Regions from separate parts of the Nostoc sp. MS1 genome, predicted to be linked through region 1. Evidence: predicted binding sites of a transcription regulator. Region 1 holds the regulator's gene; each other region holds the start of a gene.
The links. Region 1 encodes NtcA, which controls nitrogen genes in cyanobacteria. Its sites were predicted from a motif close to TNTGTANNNNNNNNTACANA; they were not measured.

Region 1 (2,210 bases):
GCGGCTTGTAGTGCTTGTCTTTGATTGTAAACGTTTTGCAGTTCGGCGATCGCTTTTTGATATTGCGTGACAACTTGACCTAGCCGGCTTTGTGTGCGCTGGAATTGTGCTTGTGTTTGTGCTAAATCTTGCTGTGCTTTTAGTTTCTCTTTCTTCGCTTCGTCGCGCTGAGTTTCTACCTGTCTTTTATCGCTTCTGGTGATTTCTAACTCTTGATTAACTTTATTGCGTTCAGCTTCTACTTGGCTTTTTTGTGCCTCAGCAACTTTGAGCTGTTCTCGTTTTTGTCTGAGGTCTTTTTGAATATCTTCTAACTCAAACACCCCTTTCCGTAGCCCTTCATCAGCAAGAAATAGAATAGCTAAGGTAGTGGCAGAAATTAATCCACCAGTAATAATAGTTACCAGTACAGCCGTATTTTTAGGGCGTAGATTAAACAGTGAGAGGCGTGCTTTGCCAACTCTTGTGCCGATGCGATCGCCAACAGTGGCAATTACACCTCCCAGAATTAAAATTGCTGCGATGAGGATGTACCCGGTGGTCATCTTCTGCTACCGAATTGCGTCCAGATACAGCCTACTACTTTCAATCATTATCTGTGGAGGATGGGAGGGTGGCAATAGCTGAAATTACCAAGGTTTTCGACTTTGTTCCAACTATATGCGTTATTTACAAAAATATAACATGCGCCACCCACCCTTGATCACAGTTAACTGGGCTGATTTTAAGTGAACTGTCTGCTGAGAGTCACTGGTTTATGCACAGTAATTTTCTTTTTGTGGATGGAAATCATTTTTTTCTCGCGGAGATCCCCTAATAGCCTCGTAACAGTAACGCGAGTGGAACCAATTGCTTCTGCGATCGCTTGATGAGATAACTTCAAGTCAATGGTGATGCCATCTGCACAGGGAATACCAAAATCACGGCAGAGAATTAACAGAAAACTGATTAACCTTGAACCCATATCTCGGTGAGCCAAAGTTTCAATCATCATTTCTGTTTGCAGAATCCGCGAAGATAGACCCCGCAGCATTAACATTGATAGTTCAGGATTTTCCTTAAGTGCTTGCTCAACTTGTTCAATGGGTGCAGACAGCAATTCTACTGGAGTAAATGCCACCGCATGGTAAAACCGATCTGACTTGTTTCCTGTCAACAAAGACAGGACTCCAAAAACGCTATTTTCCCGTAGCAGTGCGACTGTAATTTCTTCTCCTGCCTCGTACACCCTGGAAAGTTTTACAGCGCCTTTCAAAAGAAAGTAAACTCGTTCGGCAGGATCGCCAGGAAAAAAGATCGTTTTATTGCGTTCAAACGTTTCTACAACCGGCGGAAATGCCCCGGTTGCCATCTGACGAAAAACATTTGCTAGGGCCTTATCTTGTGTCACGATCATCTCCCTTCCCCTACCCAATACCGGAATAATAAAAAACTAAAAACTAATTACCTAAGAATACACCTGAAAAATGAATAAAGCACCGTTAACCATTCTGTACTTTCCTATACTCAAACACACAACTTTAAGGATATTTGTTCATAATGATACCTAATTTCTGCTATTTTTAGCCATCAATTCTTGATAGATACTTCTACTTGCTCTAACCATCAGGTTTCTTACAGAAAAAATTAAGTAATCTTGAAAATATCTTAAGAATTAACAAACATTTTATTCTAAAAAACTCCATTAATAATAAACATTTTTGTAACCAATGTATAAAACATAGATAAAGGACTCCGTTTGTCATTAGTCATTAGTCATTAGTCCACAGTCAAAAGGCAGGAGGCAGGAGTGAATTATTTCATCTACCTCATCTACCTCATCTACCTCATCTCCACCTACTTCCTCATCTTCCATTTCCGTAATGCTACGAACAACTGACCGATGACTATGGACTATGGACTAATGACCAATAACCACTAACCAATAGGTCAACGATTCAGGTATGCTCCTAATGAATAAATCAAAATAAGCACATCAAAATTGTATATGCTGAATCTGAACGGAAAAAATGCCTTGGTTACAGGTATCGCCAATAATCGCTCCATTGCCTGGGGAATTGCCCAACAACTGCACGCAGCAGGAGCGAACCTTGGTATTACTTACCTACCAGATGAACGCGGCAAATTGGAGAAAAAAGTTGCGGAACTTGTAGAACCCCTCAATCCCAGCTTATTCGTTCCCTGTAATGTTCAAAACGATGAACAAATTC
Region 2 (2,210 bases), 250 kb from region 1:
TGAATCTGTAAGTCTTTATGATTTCGCATTAAGAAATGAGATAAAGCAGTAAAAAAGGCGATCGCAATTTGTGATCGCCTTTTAATTATTTACTAACTAATTGCTTAAACCTTAGCCAATTCTGGTGTAGGACGCTTGCTGTTGCGAATATTTGTAATAGCCTCAGCATAATCCTTAGCATTAAATACCGCAGAACCAGCCACAACTGCATTAGCACCTGCTTCTAGAACTTGCCAAGTATTATTAGCTTTGAGTCCGCCATCTACTTCAATCCAGGGGTCTAAACCGCGCTCATCACACATTTGACGTAGCTTACGAATTTTCGGCAATACACCAGGAATAAAGCTTTGACCACCAAAACCTGGGTTAACACTCATAATTAGTACTAGGTCAGCTAATTCTAGTACATATTCAATCAGTTCTAAAGGAGTGCCGGGATTGAGAACTACTCCAGCTTTTTTACCTAACTCTTTGATTTGTCCCAGAGTGCGGTGTAAGTGAGGAGAAGCATTATGTTCCGCGTGAACAGAAATAATATCAGCTCCTGCTTTAGCAAAGCCTTCTACATACTTTTCTGGTTCCACAATCATCAAGTGGACATCCAGAGGCTTAGTTGTAACCGGACGAATCGCCTCCACTACCAGAGGCCCTATCGTTATATTAGGTACAAAACGACCGTCCATTACATCAACATGAATCCAATCGGCTCCAGCCGCGTCTACGGCGCGAATCTCCTCGCCTAAACGGCTAAAATCGGCTGATAGGATAGATGGAGCAATTACTATGGGTTTTTCAGATCGGTTTTGGGTCATGGCTAGTGGCTTTTTTAGCGTCCTCGTCTGTAAGCATTGTAACAAAATCTTGTAACAAAATATTGAGAATTTTAGAAACAAGGGAGTGGGGAGTAGGGAGTGGGAGATGAGTGAGATGAGGGAGAGGGGGAAGGGAGAAAGGAAGAAGCCTTTAACCTCTTACTACCTCCTACCTTTTGACTGTGGACTATTGACTATGGACTAATGACTGATGACTAATGACTAATGACTATGAAAAAACTAATTTGGATAATTTGCGGATTTAGTGCTTCTTGTTTGAGTGTACCTGTGTTGGCTATACCTTTATCAAGTTCTATAGGAACTAATGGTATTGATGCTTTGAGGTTACATCAACCTCCTTATAATTTACTCGGTCGTAAAATTGCTATCGGTCAGGTGGAAATCGGTCGTCCTGGGATGTTTGGTTGGGATAAGGCGGTGTCAAAAAATCGCGCTGTATCACTGGCGGCTGTCTTTTTACGCAATGGCCCAGCTAAGTCTAATAATGGTGTTGACCCCCACGCTTATAATGTTGCCGGTGTGATGGTGAGTAGGGACAAAGCTTTACCTGGGGTTGCGCCGGAAGCAAGGTTATATTCGTCGGCGGTGGGTTCTACAAAAAATATGGGTCAACCAGAGGAGTGTTTGTCCGCGCAGCACATAGCTTTACAAAATGGTGGTGATGTCCGGGCAATTAACTTTAGTTTTGGTGAACCCCTCAACCGTGACCCTCGACCGGAGGCTGTTCTAGATGGGAATGCTTTACTAACTTTATGTGTTGATTGGTCGAGTCGCGTTCACAATGTTTTGTATGCGATCGCTGGCAATCAGGGTAAAGGGGGTATACCTATCCCTACAGATAATTTTAACGCAGTTAACGTGGCTTTTTCATCCCGACGAGGAGGGATTTTTAATAAAGTAGACGTTTCTAATCTAGCTGGGGTGAATCAGGGTGTAAGTGGTCGCTTGGCGGGTAGGGAATTTAATATTGATGGTCGCCGCGCTGTGAGTATAGTAGCGCCTGGGAGTAATATTGCCATGCTCAATCCCGATGGCAAAGTAAACAAGGTAACAGGTACAAGCTTTGCTGCGCCTCATGTGACAGCTACTGTTGCTTTATTACAAGAGTTTGGTGATAGACAACTACGGACAAAACAACCACACTGGAGCATTGATAGCCGCCGTCAGCAAGTGACGAAAGCTGTATTACTCAATTCGGCAGATAAAGTACAAGATAATGGTAATGGCTTAATGCTGGGCATGACTCGGACACTTATTGATAAACAAAATCAAGACTGGTTGAGTTCTGATGCCTATAAAAACCCGAAAATTCCCTTAGATGCGCAAATGGGAACAGGTCATTTGAATGCGTTTCGTGCCTATCAGCAATTTAGTGCG
Region 3 (2,210 bases), 1.6 Mb from region 1:
CCGCAAGAAAAACGTGGGCGTGGGCGACCAAAGGGAAGTAAAAACAAGAATAAAACCCAGGTAGTTCTCACATCTGAATTACTCAGAATTCAGAAGATGATTAAGTCGCTATTTAAGTTATTAGCTAAATTTATTCCCCTTACTTACTTAGTATTGGATGGACACTTTGGGAATAATAATGCCTTGCAGATGGCTCGTCAAGTTAACTTGCATATAATTTCTAAGCTTCGCTCTGATTCAGCATTATATATACCTTATCAACACCCTGACCCCAATAGTCGCTCTCGTCGTAAATACGGAGACAAAATTGACTACAACAACATACCTAAGAAGTATTTATGTCAAAGTACCGTTGATGATGATATCCAAACTGACGTTTATCAAGTTACATTACTTCACAAAGAATTTGCCCAATCTCTAAATGTAGTTATTCTCGTCAAAACCAATCTTAAAACTCATGCTCGTAGTCATGTAATTCTATTTTCTAGTGATCTAAAATTGTCATCTGAAAAAATAATTGACTACTACAAGCTACGCTTTCAGATCGAATTCAATTTTCGAGATGCCAAGCAATTTTGGGGATTGGAAGATTTTATGAACTTAAGTCAAACTGCTGTAACTAATGCTGCTAATCTAGCATTCTTTATGGTCAACTTATCCCATCATCTTCTCGCGGATTTTCGTCTCCTTAATCCCGACTCCGGCATCCTTGACCTTAAGGCTCACTATCGTGGTTTTCGATATGTCCGTGAAATTTTAAAAATGCTTCCCGAAATACCTGAGCCTATTTTATTAACTCAGATTTTTGCCAAACTTACTTCTTTGGGACGTATTCATAACGTTTCTACAGGCGTTGAACCCTCGTAAATTGGCTAAGGTATTGAAGTAATAGATTTCATCTTAAGTAATTAGGAAAAAATCACCATAGTTTTGCATGTGGAAACTATGAAGAAAACCACATACTGTCAAGGCTTTGGAAGAATTAGGTAAAGTGCGTGCAAAAAGCTTTCAGCGATGAACTGACAAATATTGTCGAACACGTAAGTATGAAACGTAAATTACTTACATTTTATATTCTTGCTGGCAACCTTTAATTTATCCTATATTTTCACACCCAACATCTCTTACCAAAAAATTAAAATAAAATTGTAACAAAAACTACAAAATTAGCTTTTTTTATAAAAAAATAAGATAAGCTAGGCATATATATATCTAGTTCGCAAAGATACTGCGAATAGGAGAAAATTTTATGGTTTCCATGCCGACGCTACCATTGGCAGGTGCTACTCCAGGTCATATTTGCCCCTTTGATCAAGCCTGTAGTTACTTAGAAGCTGCTGCTAAAGAATTAAGGTTAGATCAAGGAACACTGGAAATTCTCAGCCACCCACGTAGAGTAGTTACAGTTTCTATTCCTGTAAAACTAGACAATGGTGATATACGGGTTCTAGCAGGGCATAGGGTACAGCATTCTGATATTTTAGGCCCCTACAAAGGCGGAACACGTTACCATCCGGCTGTAACTCTCAACGAGGTATCCGCATTAGCAATGCTGATGACTTGGAAATGTGCGTTGTTGGGTATTCCCTATGGTGGCGCGAAGGGAGGTATCGCCATAGATCCACAAAATTATAGTGTGGGTGAATTAGAGCGAATTACTCGTCGTTATACTAGCGAGTTGATTAAAGATATTGGGCCTGCACTCGACATTCCAGCGCCAGATGTAGGGACTTCCGCCCGTGAGATGGCTTGGATGATGGATACTTACTCTATGAATGTTGGTCACGCTGTACCAGGAGTTGTCACAGGTAAGCCGATTTCCGTCGGTGGTTCACGGGGACGAGAAATGGCGACTGGACGGGGTGTGATGATTATTGTGCGGGAAGCACTTGCAGATATAGGTAAATCCCTAGAGGGCGTACGAGTAGTTATTCAAGGTTTTGGTAATGTTGGTGGTGCGGCGGCTGAATTATTACACCAAGCTGGAGCAAAAATTCTGGCTGTCTCTACAGTTGCAAGTGGAATATATTCTCCTGACGGTTTAGATATTCCTGCATTAAAAGCCTACGCTGCGGAAAATCATAAGAGTATTGTTGGTTTTCCAGGATCTACGGCTATTAGTAATGCAGAGTTGCTAACTTTACCTTGTGATGTTTTAATTCCTGCCGCATTAGAAAACCAAATCACAGAGGAAAATGTAGATCAGATAC
Region 4 (2,210 bases), 2.7 Mb from region 1:
GGGCAGCTACCATTAAACCAGCACGGTAGATTATCACACCATTGCGATCGCTCTGATCAATAGTAAATTCTCCAAACTGACCTTGATAAACGTCTGATGTAGGTAGTGATGTAGTCATTGGTCAATAGTCCATAGTCAATAGTCCATAGTCAACAGTCAACGGTCAACGGTCAACTGTTATCTAGTCTAATAACTAATTAGTTCTAGAGGGTCTTGCAAATTTATTTGTAGCTTTGAGTGTGCGTTACCGTTATTGATGGCAATTTCTACCCAGCCATGACTCCCAACTAAAGCTAATACCTCTCCCGTCTGTACTTCACTGTAGGTATTACATCCTGGAATCGTCAAACCACCAACTTGCACACCCCATTTTCTACCTTTGGTGTAATCACCGGGAATATTACTGACTAAATTCCCAAAGTAATCTATATATTGTATGCAGCCTGACCAACCTGTTGTTGTTTGGGTGCAGTTTTCCAGGCTCATCTGTATCAAACTAGCTGGGTCAATTTCAATTCCTAATTGTTGCAATGATACACCATCGGCAAGATAAGCGCCGACTGGGGCGAAAATGTCTCTACCATGAAAAGTTTTACTAAGTTCAGGGGTGCGCCAATATTGGGAATTAGTGAGTTCAACGGCTGCAATGGCGGGACTTTGAGCTAATACACCGCTAAATATGCCATTGTCCGGCCCTACTAGAAATCCACCTGCAAATTGTACAGCGATCGCTCGTCTTTTCCCACCCACCTCCGGATCTACTACGGCTATATGTACCGTCTCTTCAGGGAAGTAAAGGTAAGCATTCATTAAACAAAACCTCGCAGCCGCAATATTCTGTGGCGGGATCTGATGGGTTAAGTCAACTACCTTCAGGTTGGGGTTGATTTGGGCTATGACTCCCTTCATTACAGCCACATAAACGTCGCGATCACCAAAATCGCTCAATAACGTTACAAAGGTCTGTTTTCTGTAATTTTCTGACATAACTTGCAAAAATATGTATATAGAACTAAAATTTTCTGTAGCATAAACTACTAAATTTATGCTATGTTATGAATAACAGACATAATAGAGAAGAATGACAAGAGGTTAATTCTATGAGCCAAGGTAGATTTAAGGCTAATAGTGCTACACAAGAAGTCCACAGACAAAATATTCAAAGAAATATCGAGCATCGCTTGGAAGTAGCTAGAGCTAAAGGCGATGAAAGACTAGTTCGTCAATTAGAAGCAGAATTAAGGCAATTTGCTTAAATTTCAGTGTTCATAGTTCATAGTGTTGTTGTGTTATCCCGCCAAGGCGGGTTTTTTTGTTGGTCATTAGTCATTAGTCATTAGTCATTAGTCAACAGTCAACAGTCCATAGTTATTTCCCCCTGCTTCCTCATCCCCCTCATCTCCCTCTCTCCCAAAAAACTTGACCCTCCACCCAACTGGAGAGTCCACAATGGAGAGAGTAGAACGCTGTGGAGAAAATATTGAATGTTACGCCCCGATGTAAAAAATAGCTTTTTGGCGCTTGGCTTTGTAGTGCTGACATCTCTAACAGGAGGGATGTTGACGGCTTGTTCTACAAATTCTCAAACTCAAAATGAAACTCCAAAACCTACTGCAATTGATGCTAGTACCCAGCAGCATCACAATCACAGTATGGCAATGGATTTAGGCCCAGCAGATGCTAACTATGATTTGCGTTTTATTGATGCGATGATTATGCACCATCAAGGTGCGGTGGATATGGCAAATGTTGCACAGCAGAAGTCAAAACGGAAGGAAATTAAGCAGTTGGCGACTAATATTATCAAAGCCCAAAACCAGGAAATTTCACAAATGAAACAATGGCGCACAGCTTGGTATCCCAAGGCAGGGGATCAACCAATGGCTTATGATGCCACAATGGGTCATATGATGGCGATGTCGTCTGAACAACAGCAAGGCATGATGATGAGCCAGGATTTAGGCAACGCTGATGCTGAGTTTGATTTACGCTTTATTAACGCCATGATTCCCCATCATGAAGGTGCTGTAGTAATGGCACAAGATGCTTTACAGAAGTCCCAACATCAGGAAATTAAAAACTTAGCTCAAGCCATTATTAAAGCGCAGGAAGGGGAAATTAAAGAGATGAAACAGTGGCGGACAACTTGGTATAAGAAGTAGTCAGTAACAAAAAGCGATCGCTCTATTTTAACTGAGGCGATCGCTTTA

Region 2: a site for NtcA is predicted at 839-858, ahead of rpe (ribulose-phosphate 3-epimerase). Genes of this name have one in related genera too.
Region 3: a site for NtcA is predicted at 1,146-1,165, ahead of NSMS1_RS19150 (Glu/Leu/Phe/Val family dehydrogenase). Genes of this name have one in related genera too.
Region 4: a site for NtcA is predicted at 1,022-1,041, ahead of NSMS1_RS00490 (S-adenosyl-l-methionine hydroxide adenosyltransferase family protein). Genes of this name have one in related genera too.

The regions. Positions count from the first base shown of each region.
Region 1 covers NZ_AP023441.1:2,805,820-2,808,029, reverse strand. Annotated here, with positions in the region: gene NSMS1_RS12155 (DUF3084 domain-containing protein) at 1-545, opposite strand, end outside; gene ntcA (global nitrogen regulator NtcA) at 725-1,396, opposite strand; gene fabI (enoyl-ACP reductase FabI) at 1,988-2,210, shown strand, end outside.
Region 2 covers NZ_AP023441.1:2,554,415-2,556,624, forward strand. Annotated here, with positions in the region: gene NSMS1_RS11075 (hypothetical protein) at 1-52, shown strand, start outside; gene rpe (ribulose-phosphate 3-epimerase) at 105-812, opposite strand; gene NSMS1_RS11085 (S8 family serine peptidase) at 1,038-2,210, shown strand, end outside.
Region 3 covers NZ_AP023441.1:4,416,121-4,418,330, forward strand. Annotated here, with positions in the region: gene NSMS1_RS19145 (transposase) at 1-867, shown strand, start outside; gene NSMS1_RS19150 (Glu/Leu/Phe/Val family dehydrogenase) at 1,250-2,210, shown strand, end outside.
Region 4 covers NZ_AP023441.1:113,136-115,345, reverse strand. Annotated here, with positions in the region: gene NSMS1_RS00495 (DUF2301 domain-containing membrane protein) at 1-118, opposite strand, end outside; gene NSMS1_RS00490 (S-adenosyl-l-methionine hydroxide adenosyltransferase family protein) at 187-987, opposite strand; gene NSMS1_RS00485 (hypothetical protein) at 1,101-1,256, shown strand; gene NSMS1_RS00480 (DUF305 domain-containing protein) at 1,485-2,162, shown strand.